DNA from 3 places in the Paenibacillus sp. J22P277 genome. Region 1 is predicted to be linked to each of the others. Evidence: riboswitches for the same ligand, from Rfam matches in the RefSeq annotation. Region 1 holds a riboswitch; each other region holds the start of a gene.
The links. A riboswitch is a leader RNA that binds a small molecule or an ion and turns the genes downstream of it on or off. The one in region 1 is predicted to bind cyclic di-GMP.
Positions count from the first base shown of each region.

Region 2: linked by a shared signal. The riboswitch ahead of AC50YL_RS31750 (transglutaminase-like domain-containing protein) and the one ahead of AC50YL_RS34690 (hypothetical protein) in region 1 are both predicted to bind cyclic di-GMP.
Region 3: linked by a shared signal. The riboswitch ahead of AC50YL_RS32830 (anti-repressor SinI family protein) and the one ahead of AC50YL_RS34690 (hypothetical protein) in region 1 are both predicted to bind cyclic di-GMP.

Region 1 is NZ_JBXENS010000014.1:93,376-101,278, forward strand. It holds gene AC50YL_RS34680 (ParM/StbA family protein) at 1-44, opposite strand, end outside; gene mobP3 (MobP3 family relaxase) at 65-1,390, opposite strand; gene AC50YL_RS34690 (hypothetical protein) at 1,383-1,787, opposite strand; cyclic di-GMP riboswitch class I at 2,142-2,235, opposite strand; gene AC50YL_RS34695 (DUF2750 domain-containing protein) at 3,143-3,526, shown strand; gene AC50YL_RS34700 (hypothetical protein) at 5,210-6,550, opposite strand; gene AC50YL_RS34705 (hypothetical protein) at 6,862-7,185, opposite strand; gene AC50YL_RS34710 (hypothetical protein) at 7,381-7,903, opposite strand, start outside.
Region 2 is NZ_JBXENS010000010.1:158,147-166,049, reverse strand. It holds gene AC50YL_RS31760 (SpaA isopeptide-forming pilin-related protein) at 1-3,516, opposite strand, end outside; gene AC50YL_RS31755 (class D sortase) at 3,687-4,376, shown strand; cyclic di-GMP riboswitch class I at 4,457-4,546, shown strand; gene AC50YL_RS31750 (transglutaminase-like domain-containing protein) at 4,561-5,370, shown strand; gene AC50YL_RS31745 (MarR family winged helix-turn-helix transcriptional regulator) at 5,628-6,068, shown strand; gene AC50YL_RS31740 (DHA2 family efflux MFS transporter permease subunit) at 6,073-7,824, shown strand; gene AC50YL_RS31735 (NAD(P)H-dependent oxidoreductase) at 7,867-7,903, shown strand, end outside.
Region 3 is NZ_JBXENS010000011.1:178,022-185,924, forward strand. It holds gene AC50YL_RS32815 (lasso peptide biosynthesis B2 protein) at 1-335, shown strand, start outside; gene AC50YL_RS32820 (ABC transporter ATP-binding protein) at 332-2,140, shown strand; gene AC50YL_RS32825 (helix-turn-helix domain-containing protein) at 2,323-2,652, shown strand; gene AC50YL_RS32830 (anti-repressor SinI family protein) at 2,674-2,832, opposite strand; cyclic di-GMP riboswitch class II at 2,846-2,928, opposite strand; gene galE (UDP-glucose 4-epimerase GalE) at 3,249-4,301, opposite strand; gene AC50YL_RS32840 (lipopolysaccharide biosynthesis protein) at 4,307-5,854, opposite strand; gene AC50YL_RS32845 (glycoside hydrolase family 88 protein) at 5,877-7,067, opposite strand; gene AC50YL_RS32850 (glycosyltransferase) at 7,079-7,903, opposite strand, start outside.

The DNA.
Region 1 (7,903 bases):
ACGCCTTTCGTGTAGCCAAAACCAATATCTACTGAAATTCGCATTGATGTTCCATCCCTTCAATTTAGCGTTCATATTCTTGGCCGCGCTGCTGTTGCCGTTCAATTTGCTTTTGTCGTTTTGCCATGCGCTGCCGCTCAATCTCACCTTGGGCTTGGGTCTGTGTTCTCACCTGTTCCACTGCCCTCCAGGCCGATTTCCATACAGCCTTGGCTGTGTTTCCTTGTTCATTCTGAATATCTTGTTGTTTTTTTTTGGTCGTCCGTATCCGTACAACCTCTTCTTTGTTGATCTGTGCCGCGCCTTGGACGACGACATTTGCAACGCGATCCCGCAGATCAGCAAACGCTTTATTTTTGGCCTTTTCGATTTTCTCCGCGTTTGTAGTATGAAGTCGGGTCATGTCCTCGACCGAATTCAAATAGCGGGTTAATGATTCCTTGAAATCCGGTTGCTGCAACATCGCATCGGCAACGTGCCGGGCCTTAACCTTGGCTTCCTCTGGCATGAATTTCAACACCGCCCGGCCGTGACCAGGCATGAGCTTTGAAAGCTCATCCATGCCTTTGACAATGACTTTCAGTTCGTCCGGGTAGGGTTTTGGTGCGATCCCCGTCTTCCCCGCGCCAGCAGCATATAAGTCCAACTCAACGCTTTTCAGCTCACCGCGGACTTCATCAACCAGAGCTACGGCTTTCTTCGTGTCACCCTTTGATAGGTCACGGATCAAGTCACGCATAGCCGTCTTTTCTTGGGTCAGACGTGTGCGTTCCTCAGCGTAAATTTCCCGTATGAAGACGTTCTTGACATCCTTTCTTTCGCCTTCGGAAATCCTTCCCTTTGTACGCTTGGGCTCCTTCTCCCACATCACTAAGTGCACATGCGGATGTCCCTTTTCCTGATGAAAAGCGGCTACCCATCGAAGGTTACTTTCACCGATCCCCATCTTGGCTGCGGCTTCCGGAACCGCCGCACGCATCACCGTTTCCCAGCTTTTCCGAGAATCGAAATCTAACAATCTAGCATCTTCCTCTTTCAAAGACAGAACCGAACGCCACACAACCCCTTGATGTTCTTGTAGTTCATTTTGCACATCGGCCAAATCCAGCTTTTCGCCCGATGCCCCGAATAAGCCATGACTCCCCGGACGTTCATGCGCGTATTTTACGTGGCCTGTAGCTGTTCCGAAGTCCTTGGCTACCGCCTCTGAAACCGGATGCTGGACATCTTTAAGTTCAAGGCCCATATCAACGCCGGTTCGCTTTCCAATGTAGTTGATATGCGCCGCATTTTTCGCCTGATTCTTCGCGCCAGGCGCGTAAAATGACAACTTGAACATAAACGGTGATTGAAAGCGTGTATGCTCATCTGTGAGTGAAAGATTAGCCATTGCCACTTCCTTGATCGGTTAACTGATCGTTGGACGTTTTCACAAAAGCAACCGCTTGTTTGCGTGCCGCCTCATGCAGCGCTCGTCCATTCTTTCCTAAATCCTCAAAGACTTGCTGATTCATGTACATCCCTGTCGCAGCTGCGATTGCCGTTTTGGCATTGATCTTAGCCAGCCGTTCTTCGACGGGCTTTAAGGCATCCCCCATGGCCTGGCGGACAGCAAGCAATACGGGATCCATGCTGTCCTGAACCAACTCCTGAGCAACTGCCCTCTCCAGCAGTCGACGACATAATTCGGCTTTGGCTTCGCGGCGCATTTCGACCAACGCATTTAACTTCTTGTCTAAATCTTCATCGAGCCGGATTCGCATCGGATTCATTAGCTTTTGCTTCATCGTTTCACCCTTTCTTCGTGTTGTAGTCGCAAAAAATAAAGCAGGACCAATCGTTTGCAAAATTCTGTAGTCCGAAGTTGGCGAAAAGGTACAACACCGTGCCCCGTTTCGTAGTCACTACTTATGCGTATTCTCCCCGGCTTTGCCGGGGATGTGTAGACTCTGCGCGACACGCGCCTTATCCTGCCTTAATAAATAATCCCTTTGTTTTTCTCGTGCTGCTGGGAATCATACAGCGAATTTTTTGATTCCCACTCCTTACTCCTGTCATCACTCCACGCTCCTCGTCATAATGAAAAAGCAGCATCCTTCTCTAAGGAGCCGCTTCAGATCCCGGCCTTAACCAGGGAAACATTCGGCGGCCAGGCTGTCATTCATTCGCTGCTGGCGAACCTTAGACCCTGTGGCTTTGCGTCCTTGCCTTTCAGCAAGTTTGCTATTGTCGTTGTTTATACAGTTTTTTGGTAACTAGGACAAAAGACTATTTTTGTGCATTCATTATTAAAATGATTCTTTTTCTCATTGCATAAACGCAGGTCATTTCAAAAAACTAAGACTAAAGGACTATCTAAAATATATACTACATAAAAAATGTTACTTTAACCTTTTTAAGTCATAATAATCTGCCGACAACCTATTTATACCAATCTTTGTGTGCACCTTAGATCGCTCTGTTAGTCATAATACTACCTGTCACATATTTTTCCAAGTACAAATATTTAAAACTTTTAAAAGTTCACATTTTATATACCATGAGGTTGATATCGTAATAGGTGAAAATGCCACCTTCGGCCTTGATATTTGCACATCTAATGTCCTAGTCCAATTGGATCATAAATTCCCAAGCTCCGCAGCTCCCCCTAACTGCTTGCTGATTGTTGTACTTCATAATTCCTTATATCCGCCATCGTTGATGATTTCTGTCTTAAAATGAAACGTTCAATTTATTACCGAAATTCATAATAGATTCATCTTGTATTCAATGGGATCCATTCACTGTAGTCAGACTATTAATAGGAACAATGCCCCCATTCAAAGTGAATAGTGTGCAGAGTCATAATTTCAGTTTTAAAATGCTCAATAAATCCCTATAAGTCATAACAAAAAATATGGTCAAAATTGATGTATATAATAGAAGGAACGAAATCAACGCGATTAAAAATATGACCATATACAAGTTATGAATTTCTCAATATTAGCGTACATCATGAGTTCGTCTAAATACCTCGCGATCAAAGCTCGCGTTGTTCATTGAAAATAAAGTAATAGACTTAGTCGATGCGTTGGACCAACGGTCAGTTTAATGTGTTGTGATATGATAGAACTAGTGATTGTTCTATCCAGGAGGAGTATCGATGCACCAGATAAAACCGCAAGAATTCGAGGCTGTTATTAAACTCCCCTCGAATATTAGGTATGAATACTTTATAAAGAGGGTCGTTGATTCAGAAGAAGTCTGGGGGTTATATGATGACGGATGGGCAATGTCTTCAGATGACAACGGGAGATTGCTTATTCCATTCTGGCCTAAGAAAGAATTTGCAGAGTACTGCGCTTATGAGGATTGGTCAAATTATAAAGCACAGGGGATCCCATTAGACGAATTTATTAATGACTGGTTACCCAATATGGCTGAGGACCAGCATATGCCATCAATCTTTTGGAACCGAGATGATTCTGCAGTTCTTGAGATTTCAGTACTGCTAAATGATTTAGAGCAGGAACTTGAAAAGTATTGAACCATCGTCACGCTAACGATTACGACAATGCAATGCACAATATCGATAAAGATGTACATCGAACGGAATCTCACCAGAGATAAGGAATGGGAACAAAAATTAAGATCGTGGACTCGGACTCGGGGGATCTTACTTTGAAGGTTAAGAAGGTCTGTTATTTATTGCTGGAGGGAATCCGTGAATTATAAATTTTCGATTGTTGACGATGACACTGATCAGGTATTGGGTTTCTGTAATGCGATAGAGTCAGTACAACAAAAGTCGAGAAACGATGAGAAATGCTATTCGCAACTGATGTTACATAGCTTTACACTTTCAGATGTTTGCAGGGCCATGCCTAAAATAGTTTTTTCAAACTTCTATCTTAATTTCCTGAGCAAGGACAATACGGTTCTAGGTGGATATTATTTCAGTTCGGATCAACTCGTGAAAATAAATCCATTATAATTATTGGAAGAGACACCTGTTACTATAGGGGGGTATTTTGGGGAAGAACCTTTACCTTTAGCAAGTCAGGTTTGGGATCAACTACGTGAGAACCCTAACACCTATGGGCAATGGAAAAACTGTTCATTGGAAGAGAAACGAGCATGGTTACAAGTTGTCCGTTTAAGGGGCCTAAGGGATGATACAATGGGAAAGGATCAAGTAGTAGGAATTGATGGTAAGTGTATTCAAGATGAAGTGACGTGGTACCTGGTCTTTGGTGAAGCTATCAATGGTCCCTTTGGCTATTATGGTGCGAATTTGGATAGTCTTAGTGATTGTTAATGTGGAGGGTTTGGTTTGGTCCCTCCCTTTACGTTAGAGTGAATGGACTTTCATTATTCATTTGAGAGTAACCGGGAAAATCATGCTCGATTTATTTCCTTGTTATTTCAAATCCTTACTAGCCGAGGATGCAAAATACTGATTTCTAATTAAGCTAACGGTTACGATGGCTCAATTATGACACGAAGGCAGCTCGGAGAACGATCTGCTGCTTTCGTTACGTTAAGGACCATTGGCGGAGAACATTCAACTCATTAGTCCAGAGTTCGCAGAATGAGCAAACAATCCAATTCATTTATAATTGCTTCATCAGCAGATCCTCATTATTCATTAAGATCTGCAGGACAATACATCGTATAGTTGCCAGGCAATACCGCGATACCGACGAAGTAACTTTTCCACGACTTAAGTATTGTCCGCGGCATCAGCTGCAATATCATTGCGGAACTTGTGCAAGCTGTAATCGTGGAATACCGTTAAACGAACGAGATTGCCGTCGCGTTGATTTTTGGTGAGGAAAGCATCTATGGGTCCATCTAGTCTCGTATTAATAAGTTCATCGTAATAGAGAAATTGGACGGTCGTAATAAGCCGGGTAAGTATGCATTACCAATCGCGAGCACCTTGCCGGTTTGTATTCGTTCCATTGGCCGACAGTCATCGTGGACTCCATGATCGTTTAGCCGGATTACGGCAGCGGTTAGGTTGCGGCCTCAAAAATGATTGAGCGTGCCTTGCCCTGCATACGTGCCTTCGGGGAATAGCGCTCTCACTTGCAGGAAGGTCAAAGATACCGTTATTCGTCTAAAGGTTGGACATTCGTCAGTTTCAAGCGGCACCGCTTTGATAAGTCCCCTAAAAGGAATTGTACCGCACCTATCCTTGCGATTATTTTGAAGGCATCCACTCTTCTCACCTGATCGGATAGTTCTGAAACATCTCCTCTCCAGTTACGAAAAGCTCTGTTGTTTTATTCTCTTCTATCTTATTGACGCATTCATGTCCCATCGTACGCATTAAACTGTCATAAATTAAATGGTGCTGATGAGTGAATTGTTCATAATTCACATACATGAATTGTAGTATTTGTTCTTCAATGAATTCATAGCCTTCACGAATTGCTGTTATGACGTAGTCTCGAAGATCTTCCAGCGAAGCTTTTGGTTCTGAATACAAGTATGTACTTTCTAGATAGGGAATACAGCGCTTAGCCTCATCCAGTTGAATAGAAGCTTTTTGACGGAAATTGAATTGATTATTGTTTTCTTTATCGACGGCTGCGTTATGAGTGATGGTTAGTTCTTGGATATTTGGTATCTGGGTCGATTGTTGTTTTGCCTGCTGAAGCGTTCTTTGTTCTACGTAATTGGAATAGTCCTCCATTTGAATGGCACCAAGTGCATTATAAAACACTTCTCGTGAACTCTTATAAGCAAAGGCACACATTTCATCCATACTCATTTCAATGTATTGCTTATGAGTTCTTTCTTTGTAAACCTGAAAAATACGTTTGATGACGTTTGATCCAAGAGTGAGTAGATCAGCCTTAGTTAAGATGTTCTGTTTTATAGACTTGTACGCCTGCGTGATCTTCTGCCAAATGTATCGCAGCTTTGTATTAAAAATGCCGGCATAGAGTTCGTTGATTTCTTTGGGAACATATTTAACAAATTTTTTTAAAGTGCGGTTTTCGACATTAGATTGAATAACCATTTCTTGTTGGTCAAGAGTCGGTAAAGAGTAGGTAGAGCTGCTAGAATCGGTGAAATCCATTGCGGCACTAGGCTTTTCAGTACTTCCAGCTTTCTGATTTGCTTTCTCTCTAGCTTTCCATCCTAGATTAAGATAATCGTTGATATGGTTGAAATAAGGATGGTTAGTGAAAAAGTGAATTGAGCAGCCGAGGCCATTCTGTTTTTTTGAACACCGGTTAGCTTTGTAAAGAATGCCTTCTTCACGTAAGATCTTCAGCGCTTCGTAAATGGTTGAACGCGCGATACCATACTTCTCTGAAATATGGTCCGGACTTGCATAAACGAAACCACGGTCAATTGCCAAGAAACAAATATAGTCAATGGCTTGTCTCGTTTTTTCTTTAAGATTGAACCATTTATCTCCAAAGACCTCCTCAATCGACTGAATCATTTTAAATTTGAATTCTTTTAAAGCGTCGGGGTTGACTGCTGGTATGTAGGTTTTTAGCTGCTTGATATAATTAAATTCAGCGGAGGTGATTTTACGGTTTTTTGGCATGTCAATTAATCAGACTAAAAGTAATCAAAAGGGGGAGGGTGGAGATTTAGGCAAGATTAGGGTCGTTATTTGGCGTAATAACATGCAGATTATAACACTTATATGCATGCCAAATAGAACCGCTTATCATTGCAATTTCATCGAAATATGCTATAATTAATTTATAGCTGAATAGAGCTGATGAGTCATCAGACTCGTAGCCTTTTCAGATGAATTATGTTGGGCCGCGAAACCCATAAGCTTTACCCTTTTGATACCCTCATTGCGCTACCAACGCATTGGGGGTGCTTTTTTGTCTGATATCCTCCTCTCTAGTTTTCTAGTGCCATAGCTTTATGGATTAATCCACTAAAATCGTATTTTTGTGCAGTCTTCGTTCGATTCACTTTCAGGAAGTTCTTTTTTTTCATCTCTGAAATGATCGATTTAAACTGACGTTCCTGAACGCCCAGCATAGCAGCTAATTCCTCTTGTGTTGGCATTTCTTTATCTTCTGTGCTGACGAAGGTTATCAAGACAAATAGCGTGAATTCATTTGGCTTTATCCCTAATTTACTAAAATTTTTTAGGATAGCCTTCTCTATTTTGACGGTTGTATCTAGTTGTTCTGGGGCATATTGAATCAAAAAAGACATGTGGCTAACCCTCTTTATGTGCAGTTTACAACACTAGTTATTCACAACTAATTCGGATTATATCATCCGAAACTTGATATGTAAACAATGGAAAGTGTCCTTTACTGCACCTGAATTAAAAAACCTTATAGTTATACACAAAAACCCTTCTCTTTTAGGCTAAGAGAAGGGTTTATCCACACTTATGAGTTATTTTTAATCTTCGAAAAAGTTAGCTACCACTTTTTTGTTTGTCATTTTCAACTGTTGTATGACCAGATCAAGATCTTGGTTTAAAAGTCTTGCCCAGCGGGGATCCTGCTCTAATTCTGCGAAGGCTTCTTCCAAGAGATTATTAATAAATTCTCCTTTGATCCTGCCGCCGTGGGCACGATCGAACATCTCAAGTTTAGCAAGGTTTTCATATGTCATATGCAGCGTTGTTCGTTTGTGCGTATCTTCTTTCGTTTGTTTATTCTGAATCAGGTGCCGGACATTACCACTGACTTTATTGAGCAGGCCGCTGCTTACAGGAACTGCTTGTTGAGATTTCGGCGCAGCTGGTTCTTCTGTTTGCACGATATGTTCTACTGCCTTTGCTTGTTTTTTTGGAGTGTCGACAATTATATTCTCGATGGCGGGAGGCACCTCATTATCGGAGATCGCTGTTTCTAAGGTCACTTTTTCTGTTGTTTCGACAGGGGGTTCTACTTCAATCTCCGGTTGTAAAGCTTCTTTA
Region 2 (7,903 bases), on a different contig from region 1:
GGTGTTCGAAACAACCTTGACGGGGTGCTCCGTTGCATCCAACTGGTAACCAAGCGGCGCCGCGGTTTCGATCGCGACATAATCCCCGACCGGCAGATTGTCGAACTGGGCTTTGCCGTCCGCGCCCGTCGTCAGCGTATCGACAAGCGTGCGAACCGCGCCCGATTGGCTGTACAGCTCGAAGGTGGCTCCGCTCAAAGCGGCATGCGTGTCTTTATCCTGCTTGAGCACCGTCAACGCGACCAAGATTTTGGAGTTGTCGATCGTCAAGCCGACATCGGTCGCCGAATCGATCTTGACGGGATGCTCCGTCGTATCCCGTTCATAGCCGGCCGGCGCGGACGTCTCGATCAGCACGTAATCTCCGAACGGCACATTCGTGAACGGCGCTTTGCCATCCGCGCCCGTCGTCAACGTACTCACCAGCGTTCGAACCGCGCCCGACTGGCTGTAAAGCGCAAAGGTCGCCCCGCTCAAAGCGGCATGCGTATCCCTGTCCTGCTTCAACACCGTCACCGTGACCACGATTTTGGCGTTGTCGACGGTCAAATTAACAGTCGTCGTCGAATCGATTTTGACCGGATGCTCCGTCGTATCCAGCTGATAGCCCGCCGGCGCAATCTTCTCGATTAATACATAGTCCCCGTACAACAATTTCTTGAACTCGATTTTACCGTCCGCGTCCGTCGTCAGCGTGTTCACGAGAATGCGGTCCCCGCCGGATTGGCGGTAGAGCGCAAAAGTGGCTCCGCTCAGCGCGAGATGCGAATCTTTATCCTGCTTCAGCACCGCGAGACCGCCGCGCACGCCGCTGCCCGTTCCGGAGCCGCTCGATACGCCGACGATAATGTCTTTCGTGGTTTCCTTCGTGACGCTATGCACGTTATTGCCGCTGAAGCTCACTTTATTGGAAACGGTGTCGCCGTTCTCGGCAACGATCAGCGATTGGTACTCCAATACGTACGCGCTCGTGATCGGATGCAGGAACGCGAGTTTGAAGAGCTGCTCGCCCGTCTCGAGATCCGTTTCGATCGCAAGCGTATAATCCGTGTCTTTAACAAGCTCCGTGCCCGTTTTCGACACGTCGCCGTTCGCGGCGACCGTCGTCGGATAGAGATGGAACGATTCCGGTATCAGCAGCTGATTGTCCGTAGGCTCGTCCGTCACGAGCGCATCGTTGACGGTCGATTGCCCGCGGTTGATATTAACGGTCCAGTCGATTTTGCCGCCGTTCTGCTTGCCGGTCTTGTTCACGTATTCGCCGCCCTGCGGAATGTTGACGGTGGCCTTCAAGTCTTGGGATTCCGGCGTCGTGCCGTCCAGCAGCTTGGCCGTGTTGCCAATCGACGCATCGATCAGATCGTCAGCAAGGCTAGTCGTGAAGACCATGATATAACCGGTCGTGATCGGGTTCTTGAAACTGATTTTAAGCAGATCGCTCGCATAGCTCATCGTGTAGTCGGCGGCATCCACTTCCGTCCCTTGACCGGGAGCGCCGTTAGACGGAATCGTCATGTTATACACATGCAGGGAGCCTGCAACCAGCGTCTGGCCGGCCAACAGTTGATCCTCGATGAAGGCGTTCGCCAGCGATTTGCGGTTATAGTTCGCGCCGACCGTCCACGTGATTTGTTTGGTCGTTGCGTTGTATGAACCTTTCTTGTAGCCGTTGGCCTTCGTCTCGTTGTTCGGATTGAACGTCGCGTCCGCCTTCAATTCAGTATGAGTCGCATTTTCGTCCCAAACCACCGTGGCGTGGTTCGGATAGGAGGCGTTATTCGTAATCCAGTCCGAATTGAGCCAATCATTGTTGTACGTCGTCGTATACGTAATGGTATAAGGCACGGTGATCGGTTCCGTAAATTCAATCCGGAAGCCGTCGTTGGCTGCCGGGGTCGGGCTTGCCGTATACGTAATGTTGTGCGCGGCGGCAGTCCCGCTGTCCGGCGTCACCGTCAGGGTTCCCGGAACCAGCTGCATTCCGCCGTTCGTAAACGTATCGGTTAGGACGGCATGGGTCATCGTCTGACTGTCTTCGTTCAAACGAATCTTCCATGACTCGGTCTGAGCGATATAATCGGTGCCCGTGGTACTCTTCTGCAGAATAACCTGGCGAATGCCACGGCTCGCGGTAGTCGACGTTCCGTTCGCGGATACCTTGTTCACGATGTTCGTCGTCGCCGATCCGTCTACGCGGCTCGAGGCTTTCGTCTGGTACTCCACTTTATAGGCGGTCGTGATCGCGTTCGCGAATTGAAGGTCAAAACCGTTCAGATGCTGGTCGGGATCGTTGGTCAGCGTCACCGCATAATCGGAACCCGGTATAGGGGAACCTTTCGTTTCATGACCGTTGATGTCCAGCGTGATCGGGTACACGACGACGGATCCCGGCACCAGGACCTGCACGTCGTTGAACGTGTCGACCAGCTTCGCATCGGTTTGCGGAATGGATTGCTCTTTATAGTTGTAATTGATCGCCCACGAGATCGTCTGGGTGTTGGAATCATAGCCCGTCGACGATTTCTCGAGCAGCTTGCCGTAGTTGACGTTGACCGTCGAGTTCGAGGCGGCTTCCGGCTCGGTGTCGCCTTTGAACTTGGCCGTGTTGGTAAAGGAGCCGGCACTGACATCGACGATGTCCGTCGTGAATTTAATACGGTAAGCCGACTTGATTGGGTTCTCCGGAGTAGCCGGATTATCGACGAAATGAACGCTCAGCACGCCATCCGTAACATCCGCCGTGTACCGGGACGGATCCAAGGCGCTTCCCGATGACACCGAGCCATCGAGATTCACCGTCAAGTCGTAGACTTGGACCGAAGACGTATCGGCCATCGAGAGACCCGCCGGCAGCTCGTCCGTCATGACGGCGTTGTTCACGGTATGCAGCATCTTGTTGACGTCGACCGTCCACTCGATCGTCTTCGGATTGAAGCCCGCGGGCACGCCGCCCTTCTCGATCGTGGACGTGACCGTAGGCTTGAAGTGGAGGGGAAACTCCAGCGGTCCGCTTTTTACCGGAATCGTGATCGTATATTCCGTGCTTCCGGTGATTTTCTGCTTGTCGAACTGCGAGGAAAACTTCAGAATTCCGGCTACGGCGTCATGCGATTCGATGTAATCGTTGAACGTCATGACGACATCGTGGTTCGCGGCCGTTGCCGTAAACGTACCCACGGATATATCTTCGTCCAGCATCAGATCTCCGTTAAGATCATTGAATAGCAGGAATTCGTCCGGAATGTGGAACGTATACGTATCGCCGGCAACGTAGCCATGTCCGTTAGGAAGGGACCAACTATAGTCCAGGTTTACTTTCGCGCCCTGGTCCAGCATGTCGGTCGGCAATACCGGATTATCATGGGCGTCGAACACCGTCAACGCCGCGCTGTCGATAATGTTGATGTCGTTCTCGATGGCAGCCGCATCCGCCTTCGAGAAGAATCCGATTCCGTTCGCCACCTGGAAAAGCACCAGCAGGGCCACGGCAAAGCCCGCTATTTTTTTGAAAACCATTTTTCGTCATCAACCTCTTTTCGTAATGAATCGTCTAGCGATTTGCGCAATTCTACCTAATAAAGGTAAACTAACTAGGCAGATAGCACCTATCCAGTTTATACTAGGATTCGACACGATCGCAACCAATTAAATCCATTTTCGTCCTTAAAAAGGCAGGTTTCGACACGATGATTAAAAAAATTGCACCTTATGCCCTAATTCTCGCAGGTCTTCTGATCTTTCTCTCTCCGACGATCAAGGACCGCTATGAAACCTATCAGCAACAGCGAATACTAGCGGCCTGGGAGGATAACCTCCGGCAGATCGAAGAAATGCCCGCCGATCCGCAGGACTTGTCCGACGAGGAGACTACTCCGCCGACCGCCTCTGTTACCCCCTCGCCGACCGGCGTCAAGCCCGCGGCGCAGCAGGATCCGATGGAAGCGAAGCTTCAAGCCAAGGGCATCGGCAAGAAATCGATCGAAGGCGTGCTCCTGATCGACAAAATCGATCTGAAGCTCCCGATCATCACGGACGCCACGCAGGCGCATCTCGCCTTGTCGGCAGCCAGCATCCTGCACACCGGCAAGCCGGGCCAGATCGGCAATTACGCCATCGCCGGCCATCGCAACCATACGTACGGCAAGAACTTCAACCGGCTCGATGAGCTCACGGTCGGCGACCGGGTCCAGGTGCAGACGGCAACCGACACTTACACCTACGTGGTTCAATCGAAGCAGTATGTAAAGCCTACGCAGGTCGACGTCCTCAAGGGCAACGGCAAAGACCGCGAAATCACGCTGATCACCTGCCATCCGCTCTATCACCCGACCAAGCGGATCGTCATCAAAGGACTTCTCGTAGACGATCGGACCTAGGAAACTTGTAAAATTTTGCTATGCAAATCGACAAGCCTATAGTACATTAATGCTAACCAACTTAATCTGCCGGTGCTTTCCACCGACAAAGGCAAATTTAGCGAAAGCTAAAGACGCAAAGCTACAGGGTCTTCCTCGCGCTCCCAGCGAGATGACAGCCAGCCGCCGAAAGGAGAGTTTTTTTGTGTTCAAAAAGTCGTTTTCCCTGCTGCTCGCCGCCGTAATCGCCCTCTGTCTGATCGTGCCGAACACGTACGCGGATCAAGCCGCCGCCGCACTGATCGGCAAGCAAGGATTGCCCCAAGGCTACATTACCGTGGCCTACAAACCGGCCAATGGCGCGAAAGCCATCGTGCGCATCGCCAAAGGTTCGACGCAATACGACTACGCGCTGACGAGCGGGGCCAAATATCCGCTGCAGTTGGGCAACGGCAGCTATTCGGTGTTGATCGCCGAAGCCGTAAGCGCCACGCAGTACAAGGTCGTCGCGCAAGAAGCGCTGACGGTAAAGCTCGCGGACGACAAGCAGGTCTTCACGTTGTCCAATCCGCTGATCAACTGGACAAGCCAAACGTTGGCCGTCAAGAAAGCAGCCGAGCTGACGAAGACCGCCAAGACGGATCGGCAGAAGGTTCAAGCCATCTATGACTTCATTACGAAGAAATTCGTCTACGATAACGCGAAAGCCAAGACCGTCAAAGCCGGCTACGTGCCGAACCTGGACACCGTGTTCAAAGCGTCCGGCGGGATCTGCTACGATTACGCGTCGACCTTCGCGGCCATGGCGAGAAGCGTCGGCATCCCGACGAAGCTGGTCACGGGCAAAGAACGCACGCACACGAACGTGGAGCATGCGTGGAACGAAGTTTACCTTGAAGATCTGAAGAAATGGCTCGTCATCGATACGACCTATGATGCGGCCCGCATCCAAGGCAAGCAAAAAACAAGCTTGTTCAAAGCCGCGGCCGACTACGCCGGAACGAAGTTTTTCTAAGCCGCCTCGGCGCAGACAGATCCGATACCGAAAGCCGGGAACCTTATTGCGAGGTTCCCGGCTTTTTTGCGCGCAAGGCAATCTTGGCCTCCGCGAAATCCGGGATGAACGGCGGGAAGTTTGAGGATACTAATCCTCGCTATGGAAAGCGGGCGACTATCAGACTCAATGCCCAAATTATATGTCTGTATTGACATAGATAACAAATGAGCGGATAATAATTCGCATACGAAATAATTTGCCGGGGGAGATGTACGGTGGAAGACCAGCGGATTTTGCAGTTATTCCAGACCTACCGCGAGGTTAACCAAGCTTTCTTCCAGCTGATGGCCAAAGCCGCCGGCAAGCACCGGCTCACGGCGCTTCAACTCATCGTGCTGCGCGTGCTGCAGGAGCATCCGGGGATCCGCTTGTCGGAGCTCGCCGAGCAACTCAATCTTGGCAGCAGCACGACCAGCGGCATCGTGGAGCGGATGGTCAAGGCGGGCCTCGTCGACCGGGAACGTACGATAGCGGATCGGCGGGCAATGACCCTTTCGCTGTCCGAGAACGGGATGAGGCTTTGGCGCGAAACGGACGCAACGCGGCTGAATATGCTGCGGCCGCTGCTCGAGCTTCCCGAGGACGATCAACGGGAGCTTAGCCGGATCCAACAAGAAGTACTGCGCATTTTAAGACAATCAAGGGAGGAAGCATAACGTAATGACTACTATGGTATCCAATCAATTGCGCAAAGGGCCGATCATGGCTTCCTTGCTCATCGCCGCTTTCGTCGCGCTGCTAGCCCAAACGGTGCTTAACGTCGCGCTGCCGCAAATGATGGTGGATCTCGACGTCGGCGAGAGCACGATCCAGTGGCTTTCCAATGGCTACATGTTGGTCAACGGCGTACTCGTGCCGATCAGCGCCTACCTCATTAATAGGTTCACGACCCGCAAGCTGTTCTTGGTCGCTTCGGTCTTATTCGCGATAGGCACGACCATATGCGCCGTGTCCAGCGGTTTCGACGTTCTGCTGGCCGGCCGCCTCGTGCAGGCCTGCGGCGCCGGCATTCTCATGCCGCTGATGACCATCGTCATCCTGACGATCTACCCCGTCGAAGAACGCGGCAAGGCGATGGGCATGATGGGCGTCGCGATGATCTTCGCGCCGGCCGTCGGACCGACGTTATCCGGCTGGATCGTCGAAAACTACGACTGGCATGTCCTGTTCTACATCATCTTGCCGCTGGCGATTTTGGCGGTCGTGTTCGGCGCCTTCTCGATGAGGGACGTCATTAAGACATCGCGTCCGAAGCTTGACATATTCAGCGTCATTTTCTCCACGCTCGGCTTCGGCGGGCTGCTGTACGGCTTCAGCGAAGCGGGAACGGCAGGTTGGGACTCCATCGAAGTCATCGTCTGCCTCGCCGTCGGGGCGGTCGCGCTCCTCCTGTTCGTCGTCCGCTCGATTCTCGCGAAGGCGCCGCTGCTCGAGATGCGCGTCTTCAAGTATCCGATGTTCTCGCTTACGGCACTGATCAATGCCATCATCACGATGGCGATGTATTCCGGCATGATTTTGCTTCCGATCTTCTTGCAGAATATCCGCCACTTCACGCCGCTCGAATCCGGCTTGCTGCTGCTGCCGGGCGCGATCCTGATGGGCATCATGTCGCCGATCACCGGCATGGTCTTCGATAAGATCGGCGCGCGCTGGCTGGCTGTCATCGGCCTTATCATCACGACCATTACGACGTATGAGTTCAGCCATCTCGAAATCGATTCTACGTACAATCATATGATGCTGTTCTACACGCTGCGGATGTTCGGGATGTCCATGCTGTTGATGCCGATTCAAACGGCCGGCCTCAATCAGCTGCCGCGCCGCCTGAACGCGCACGGCTCGGCCATGTCCCAGACGCTGCGGAACGTCTCCGGCGCGCTCGGCACCGCCATTCTCGTGACGATCATGACGAACAGCGCGGCCTCGCATGCGAAGTCGCTGGCCATCGAAGGCAAAGTCGATCCGTCCGACACCGTGAAAATGGGCGAGATCGCGCAGCAAGCTACGATTTATGGGATTAATCATTCCTTCGCCATCGCCACTTGGCTGACAGTCGCCGCGCTCGTGCTGGCATTCTTCATTCGCAAGGCGTCGCCGCGCGAGGATGCGGTGAGCGAGCCGATTAATGTGCCGGTAGAAATGCAGGCGCCGCCCGTGGCGGAAATTGCCGAGAATCGGGACCGCCCCGATCGGCAAAGCGCGGACAGCGAATTCCGCGATGCCATCCGAGGGTTTCTCAAGCCTGAACCGGCGAAAGACAACGAGCATTTTAACGATAGCGAATATCGGAAGGCGCTTATGCAGTTGAGGGGCAATGCCCCGGAAGAGGACCGTCAGGAAGAAATGAACGATAAGGCATACCGGGAAACGCTTAAGAAACTGGCTGAACCCGTCAAAGAAAACAAGTGAGGCATCAAGGTCGGTTTTTCGACAACGAGAGGAGCTTGAACGATGAAAATTTATATTGTTTTCGATAGCGAAGCAGGCC
Region 3 (7,903 bases), on a different contig from region 1:
GCTTGAGATCAACCGAGACGCTTCGCCCTCTCCGGGAAGGCGAAGCCCCGGTCATCAAGCAGGTGTCCAGCGCGATCAACATCGTGAGCCGCTATACGCTCTGGGACAGCCAATGCTTCGTACGGGCGATCGCCGGCATGAAAATGCTGCAAAAACGCGGCATCGCAAGCACGCTTTACCTCGGCACGGGCAAGGACAAGCACGGCAAAATGATTGCCCATGCCTGGTTGCGCAGCGGCCCGTTGTATATTACCGGCGCGGAAGAAATGAAGAAATTCGCCGTCGTGGACATGTTCGCCCAGACCGCCGAAGCCGATCAGAGGAGCAAGAAATGAAACCGATCTTTTATTATTTCAAACAACTGCATGTCTTCTCGGGCCCCAAGCTGTATATCAATATCGTCTGCATGGTGGTCAGCAGCTTGCTCGAGAGCGTCGGTCTCCTGCTGCTCGTCCCGATGCTGAGCCTGAGCGGCATCTTGGCCATCGGGCAAGGCCTGAATTTGAACAGCCACTGGTTCTCGTTCTTCGAGCGGATGAACCAAACGGCCGCCATCGGCTTGATTCTTGCCGGTTATGTCGTCATCGTTGTCGCGCAAAACCTGATTCAGCGCGTCATCACCATCCGCAACATCGAGATCCAACAGGAATACAGCCGCCGGCTGCGGCACGATCTTTACGAATCCCTGCTGAAAGCCAAATGGACGTTTTTCCTGAACCGCCGCTCGTCCGATCTCATGAATCTGCTCACGATCGAATTCGCCCGCGTGATCAACGGCATCAATCTCTTCTTGACGTTTATTACTTCGATCTTGTTTACGATCGTTCAAATCGTGCTGGCATTCTGGCTGTCTCCGCTCATGACCTTGTTCGTGCTCTTCGGCGGCGGCATCCTGGCGCTGTTCTCGCATCGGTTCATCCGCAAAGCCAAACGGCTGGGCGGACAAACCTCCCGCTATGCGCAGGATTATCTGGCCGGCATCAGCGACCAATTGAGCGGAATGAAGGATATCAAGAGCAATAACTTGGAACAATCCCGCATGGAGTGGCTGCATGCGCTTACCGCCGGCATGAAACGGGAGCAGCTGGACTATATCCGGCTCCGCATGAACTCCCAGCTTCTATATAAACTATCATCCGCCATGCTGGTCGCCGTGTTCGTCTTCGCTTCTTTCAAGTTCTTTCATTCCGAAGGACAAAGCCTGCTGCTGATTATCCTGATCTTCACGCGGCTCTGGCCTAGATTCACGAGCCTGCAATCCAATCTCGAAAATATCGCTTCCACCATTCCCGCCTTCCAATCGCTGCGCCAGCTCCACGAGGACAGCCGGGAAGCCGAAGAACGCAGTCTTGCCGGCATCCTTCAAGACGGCAGCTCCATCCGGCCATTGCCGATCCGCGAGGGATTGGAATGCCGCGACGTCTCGTTCAGATATGATTCGTCCGAACATGCTTACGCGCTGGACAAGATCAATTTCACCATTCCCGCAAACCGGATGACGGCCATCGCCGGCCTATCGGGCGCAGGCAAGAGCACGCTCATCGACCTGCTGATGGGTCTTATTCAACCCGAGTCCGGCCGACTGCTCGTAGACGGTCAAGCCGTGACGTCCGATAATCTGCTCGCGCTGCGAAGATCCATCGGGTATGTCGCGCAGGATCCATTCCTATACAACGCCAGCATCAGGGACAACTTGTGCATGGTCAAGCCCGACGCGACGGAAAGCGAGCTATGGGCAGCGCTGGAGTTCGCGTCGTCGGCCGAATTCGTGAGCAAGCTGCCTTTGGGCTTGGATACCGTGATCGGCGACCGCGGGGTGCGTTTGTCCGGGGGCGAGCGTCAGCGAATCGTACTGGCAAGAGCCGTTATCCGGAAGCCGTCCATATTGGTGCTGGACGAAGCCACCAGCTCGCTGGACACCGAGAACGAGCGCAAGATTCAAGAAGCGATCGAGCGATTGAAAGGAACCATGACGATCATCGTCGTCGCGCATCGCTTGTCTACGATTCGGCATGCCGACCAGATCATCGTGATCGATAACGGCAGGATGGTGGAACGGGGAACTTACAACGAACTGGCCGCCGCAAACGACGGAATGTTCAACCAACTGCTTCGCAACCAAGAAGTCATCGCTTCCTGATTATCGGGAAGCGCTGTTCGATCAATCGGTCCTGGATTGAAATAATTAGCGAAATCTCGAAGGATATTTCCCTGAAAACGTTTCAACTTCCTTGCAAGAGTTGCAATCCATTAATCAGAAGCCTTATTCTTTATAGAGAGAACGGTTAATGGATCATACACTGGAAAAGGAGGCATTCGTCAATGATTGGAGAACGAATTCAAATGTTGCGTAAAAAAAAGAATCTTTCCCTTACTGAGCTTTCGGAGAAAGCGGGCGTTGCCAAGTCCTATCTTAGCTCGATCGAGCGCGGCATTCAACAAAACCCGTCCATTCAATTTCTGGAGAAAATCGGAGTCGTTCTGGGGATTACCGTCGAGGAATTTCTTCAATCCGAGGCCAAAGAAGGCGCGAATGAGCAATTGGATACGGAATGGGCAGCGCTGGTCAAAGAGGCTATGCTGTCCGGCGTAAGCAAAGAACAATTTAAAGAGTTCCTGGAATTCAACAAATGGAAGATCAACCGCGACTAATCCGCGTAAGCAGAATCGCGGTTAGCCCGCTTCTGCTTTATTTTGCACGTCGGCATTCTGCAGCTTGTCCAACGTGCTGCGCACGTCTTCGATGCTAAGTCCCATCTCGCGCGCATACATAATCAAGGCCACCCATTCAACATCCAACAATTCTTTGTTTTCTACGATTGTCTTGTTCACGTTGTTTCCTCCGATTGTCATCGGCCGGTTGCACCACTGACTCCATGCGTTTAAGGTGCCCAGATAAAAACGCACTTCATTGTCTCCAATTGTAGATTATCGTTACCTTTATTACCCATTATACATAAGACTATGGTACCATTCCATCGAAAATTGTCGAAGCGAATTGACTTTTTTTGCATATATTTGTCGAATTCCGTTATTAATCCCTTTTTCGCCTTATTTCCCTCGATTCTCCCCTTCTTCCCCTTACAGGTATCCGCAAAATCCCCCGGTACTCGCCAATTTTTTCATTCGTCAAACGCCAAAATAGCCGCCTTTGATATTCTTCCTCTGCTTTCTTCTGCCTCTTCTCGATATTCATTCATCGTAACTAGGTAATTAGACCTAGAAAAACGGAAGCTTTCGCTCCCGTCTCAACCTGCGCTCGGTATATTCATTATCGGTTCGGCGCTTTCTTTCTTGTAGCCGTCCGGATTGCTCGACTGCCATCTCCAGGTGTCCTCGCACATTTCCTCCAGGCTTCTGATCGCTCTCCAATCGAGTTCCTCGCTCGCCTTGGTCGTATCCGCGTAACAGATGTCTATATCGCCAGGCCTTCGATCGGCGAATGCATAGGCGATCCGCCTGCCGGATATGCGCTCGAATGCCTGGATCATCTCCAGTACGCTGTAGCCCCGTCCGGTACCCAGATTGTAAATGCCGACGCCCTGCCGCGCCAACAGCTTGTCCAGCGCCTTCACATGCCCCAACGCCAAATCGACGACGTGAATGTAATCCCGCACGCCCGTCCCGTCCGCCGTCGGATAATCGCTGCCGTATACCTGCAGCTGCTTCAGCTTCCCGACCGCCACTTGCGAAATATACGGCATGAGATTGTTCGGCGTCCCCGTCGGGCTCTCTCCGATCATGCCGCTCTTATGCGCGCCGATGGGATTGAAGTAGCGCAATATCGTAATGCCCCAGGCTGCATCCGCTCCCGCCAAGTCCTGCAAGATTTGTTCGATCATCTGTTTCGTGCGACCGTATGGATTCGTCGCGCCGATGGCCGCGTCTTCGGCGATCGGCACTTCCTTCGGGGCGCCGTAGACCGTGGCCGAGGAACTGAATACCAGCTTGCGCACGCCGTGCTTTTGCATCGCCTCGCATAGCACCAGCGTGCTGGTCACATTGCTGTAGTAATACCACAGCGGCAGCTGCACCGACTCCCCGACTGCCTTCAGCCCGGCGAAATGGATGACCGCCTCGATGGCATGGTTGGCGAACACCTCGTCCAGACCCTTGCGGTTCAACAGGTCCAATTCATAGAACGGAAACGATTTTCCCGTAATCCGGGCGACGCGGTCCACCGCCTCCGGCTTGCTGTTCGAGAAATTATCGACGACGACGATCTCGTATCCCGCCTCGATCAGCTCGATGCACGTATGGCTGCCGATATACCCGGCTCCCCCGGTGACTAGAATGGCCATGTTTCCTACACCTCCACTTTCCGACTCGTTTTCGCGCGGGCGGCAAGCTTTCCCGCGAAGCTCTTCATAATGCCCAGCAGGTAAGCAAACTCCGCGGAACGGTGAAACACGATGATGTAGAGCAAATTGACGACGGCAAAAGCAATCGCCCCTTTTGCGATCAAATGCATGAAGTCGGGTGCCGGGAGCAAGCCGCTGATGGAATCCGCCGCAAAAAAAGCGCCTAAGGCAACCAATCCGTAATAGGCGTATTTGCGATAATGATCGATGACCGACAGCTTGAACACTTTTTTGTAAACCAGGTACGGCGTTGTCCAGAACGGCAGCACGAGCGCGCTGGCCAGCGAACCGACGAAGACGCCGGCGATGCCGATCTCGCGGACCAGGATGATCGAGATCGCCAAGTTGACGGCCGCTTGTCCCAGCGGAACGAAGCGGTCTTCATGAAAAATCCCGGCGGTCGTTTTCACCGTGGAGATGGAATTGCGCATGCCCCGTTCGATGAACAGCAGCATCAGCAGCGCGAGCACGCCGCCGGACATCAAGTACTGGGCGCCGATCCAGAGCCGGATAAAAGGCTCGATCAGGATATACAGCAGGATCGTGAAGAGCGAGTACAGCCAGAAGCTGAGCAGGAGCATGACCTTGTAGACCTGATAGATCTTGTCCCCGCTTTCTTTCGACACCAGATTGCCCACGCTGTGATAGAGATTGTTGAACACCTGATTGATGAACGTCCTGCCGATCTCGATGAGCATCTTGTAGTTGGAATACAAGCCCACCGCGATGACGCTGACGAACGCCGAAATCAAAATATTTTCCGTTCCGAGCACCAGGTAGCCGCCGATATTTTGCAATACGATCGCTTTGACGTTCTTGATGATCCCCTGCTTGGTCTCGGGATCCAGCAGCCCCTTCACCTTCCGCTTCAAGAACGGATACATCTTATTGGCAACGACCGTAAGGATGTAGGAGGTCGTCAGCGTGATCGCGCTGTCGATAATCAGGAACAGGATGTAGTTTTTGGTCATGTACAGGATGGCGATTTTGATGCATGTCGAGACGATCGACGAGACCGAGAAAGCCAGCGTGACGATGTACCCTTTCTGGCTGACGTTCAGGAAGGAGTTCTTGTACGAAAACAAGTACGGCGTCACGGTATTCAGCAGAAACACGAGGTAGATGATCGTCAGATGCGGCACGTCGGCACCCTTTACGACATCGTCCAGAAACGGCAGGAGCGACAAGCCGAGCAGCGTCACGATCAGCGCGATGATCTGGTACGCCCGGCGATAAAGCTTCATCAGTTTATTGATGCGGTCGATATCGTTGTCCGCTACCGGCTTGTACAGGCTGTACACGATGCTCGAGCCGATGCCCGCCTCGGCAAGCGTCAGCATCGATAATATATTGGTGAACAACCCGTTGACCCCGAGATATTCCATGCCGAGGCTGTTGATGAATACGGTTCTGGAAACAAAGCTCAATATCGTAATGACGAGCTGATTGCCGACTCCTGCCGCAATGTTGATGAGCGAGCTCTTGACCCTCATGGTTATCCCCTATCTGCCGTACCTACATCGCCTTTGCGCTGCTATAGGCGTTCATTAATCGGATGCATAGGCCCTGCGTGAAGGGCAGCCGCGTGAACAGCATCGCGTACACCCCGATGTCCTTCGTATCGCCTTGCGAGAAATCGACGGTGCCGTCTCTTCTCGTGACGCTCATGAGATACCGGATCGCCTTCTCCGCGCCCTGCCGGCATTCTTCCGCGATCTCGCCGATCGCCGAGGCTTCCCATAGGAACCAGCCGAGCGCAGCCGTTGCCGAAGCATCGGCGCGCGCTTCCTTCCGCGTGACCGTCCAGTTCCAATTGCCTTGCTCGCCCTGAAAGGCAAGCGCCGCCCGCGCGAACTTGACCACCGTCGGCGTCAGTTCGGACTTGGCCGCGTGACCGGCAGGCAGCTCCTGCCATGCCCCCATCAGCCCTAACGCGAACCAGCCCAGGCCGCGTCCCCAGCCGTAGAGCCCGAGCGGAACGCCGCTTCCGGCATGATAGGCATGACTGGGGATAAAATGCCCTTCCAGCATGCCCGCTTTCGCATAGGCTTGAATTTGTCGGACGGCCAGCGAGACGCATTCCGGTTTGTCGTACTTCAAGCCGTACGCCACCAGGAACGGGCATATGAACCCGACGGTATCCACGTACCGGTAATCCTTCACGGCGCGGCGGTACAGGACGGTGCCGTCCTCGCCGATCAACGATTGGATCAGCGCCCACATATCGTCCATGGCCGGCTTGAACCGTTCCGATTCCTCGGCCGCCGCGGACTTCAACACGGCATAAGCCAACATGACGCTTTCCACGTATTGCGGGGCAAGCTTCCAACGGCCCGCGGCGTCGATGCGGGCATCCACGTACGTCTCGATCGCCTGCCTCGCCGAAGCATCTCCGCTAGCGGCCGCATAGTCGTTCAATCCAAGCAGCAGCGAAGCTTCCTGCCAGTGCTGGATGGCGCTTTTCGTATAATTGCCCTTCAGCATGTCGAGCGCGACCAGCCTTGTGTTATCCGTGACTTTCGTTTTGGGCGCATGGTTCAACCAGCCGATCCCGACGCGCGTGATTCGCTCGCTCCAGGTCTTCGTATCCGAATACCGGCCGATGCGTATCCGGCTTTGCCACTCCGCCAGGCTCGGCACGGCGTCGATCAGCGCGACGACGAGGATTATCGCCAGGAGCAATCCGCCCAGTATGTAAGCAACCATTTCGCTACCTCCTAACCGATCCATTGATACAACCGTTCGATCTCCTGCTCCGTTCCGAGCTCTTCGTCTTGCAAATGGCGTACGAACGCCTCGCGCAGGGCGGGACTGTCGATCAGCCGCTTCACGCCTTCGCAGATCGCGGCCGGATCCTTGGCGACGATCAAGCCGTTCCGTTCCTGGACCAACTGATCGTACGCAGCCTCGAAATCCGTCGACACGATGGGCTTATGCAGGATTTTGGCTTCCGTAAGCGTTAGGCAGCGCCCTTCGTATAAGGAGCTCTGCACGTAAATATCGCAGTGACGGATATACGGATAGGGATTATCCATGACGCCGGGCAGAAAAACATGATGCTGCAGGTTATGCTGCGCGATCAGCTGCTCCAGACGCGACCTTTCCGACCCTTCGCCGACGATGTGCCATTTCACGTTATACCCGGCCCGGACAAGCAAGGCGCAAGCCCGAACGGACAGTTCGAAGCCTTTCGCCCGCTCCAGCCGGCCTACGGATACGATCGTCACCGCTTCGTCCGTCAGCACGCCCGGCCGGGGACCGGCCATGTCGCGGATAATCGGCGGGGATACGATATTTTGCATCAGAACCGTTCTATTCCTGTACTCCGGGAACCTCCGCTTCAGCGTATCGACGCTCGCCTCGGATACGGAGACCAGATAATCGAGCCGTCCGAAATACCGGCGGTCGATAGCCGCGTCCATGTCCATCCTGTCGTAATCCGTATGGATAAAGCCGAGCTTCTTCTTGGCGTTCACCTTGTCGATCACGTAATAAACCGGGGCCTTCTCGAGGTAGCCGATCGCCGCATCGTAGGTCCCTTG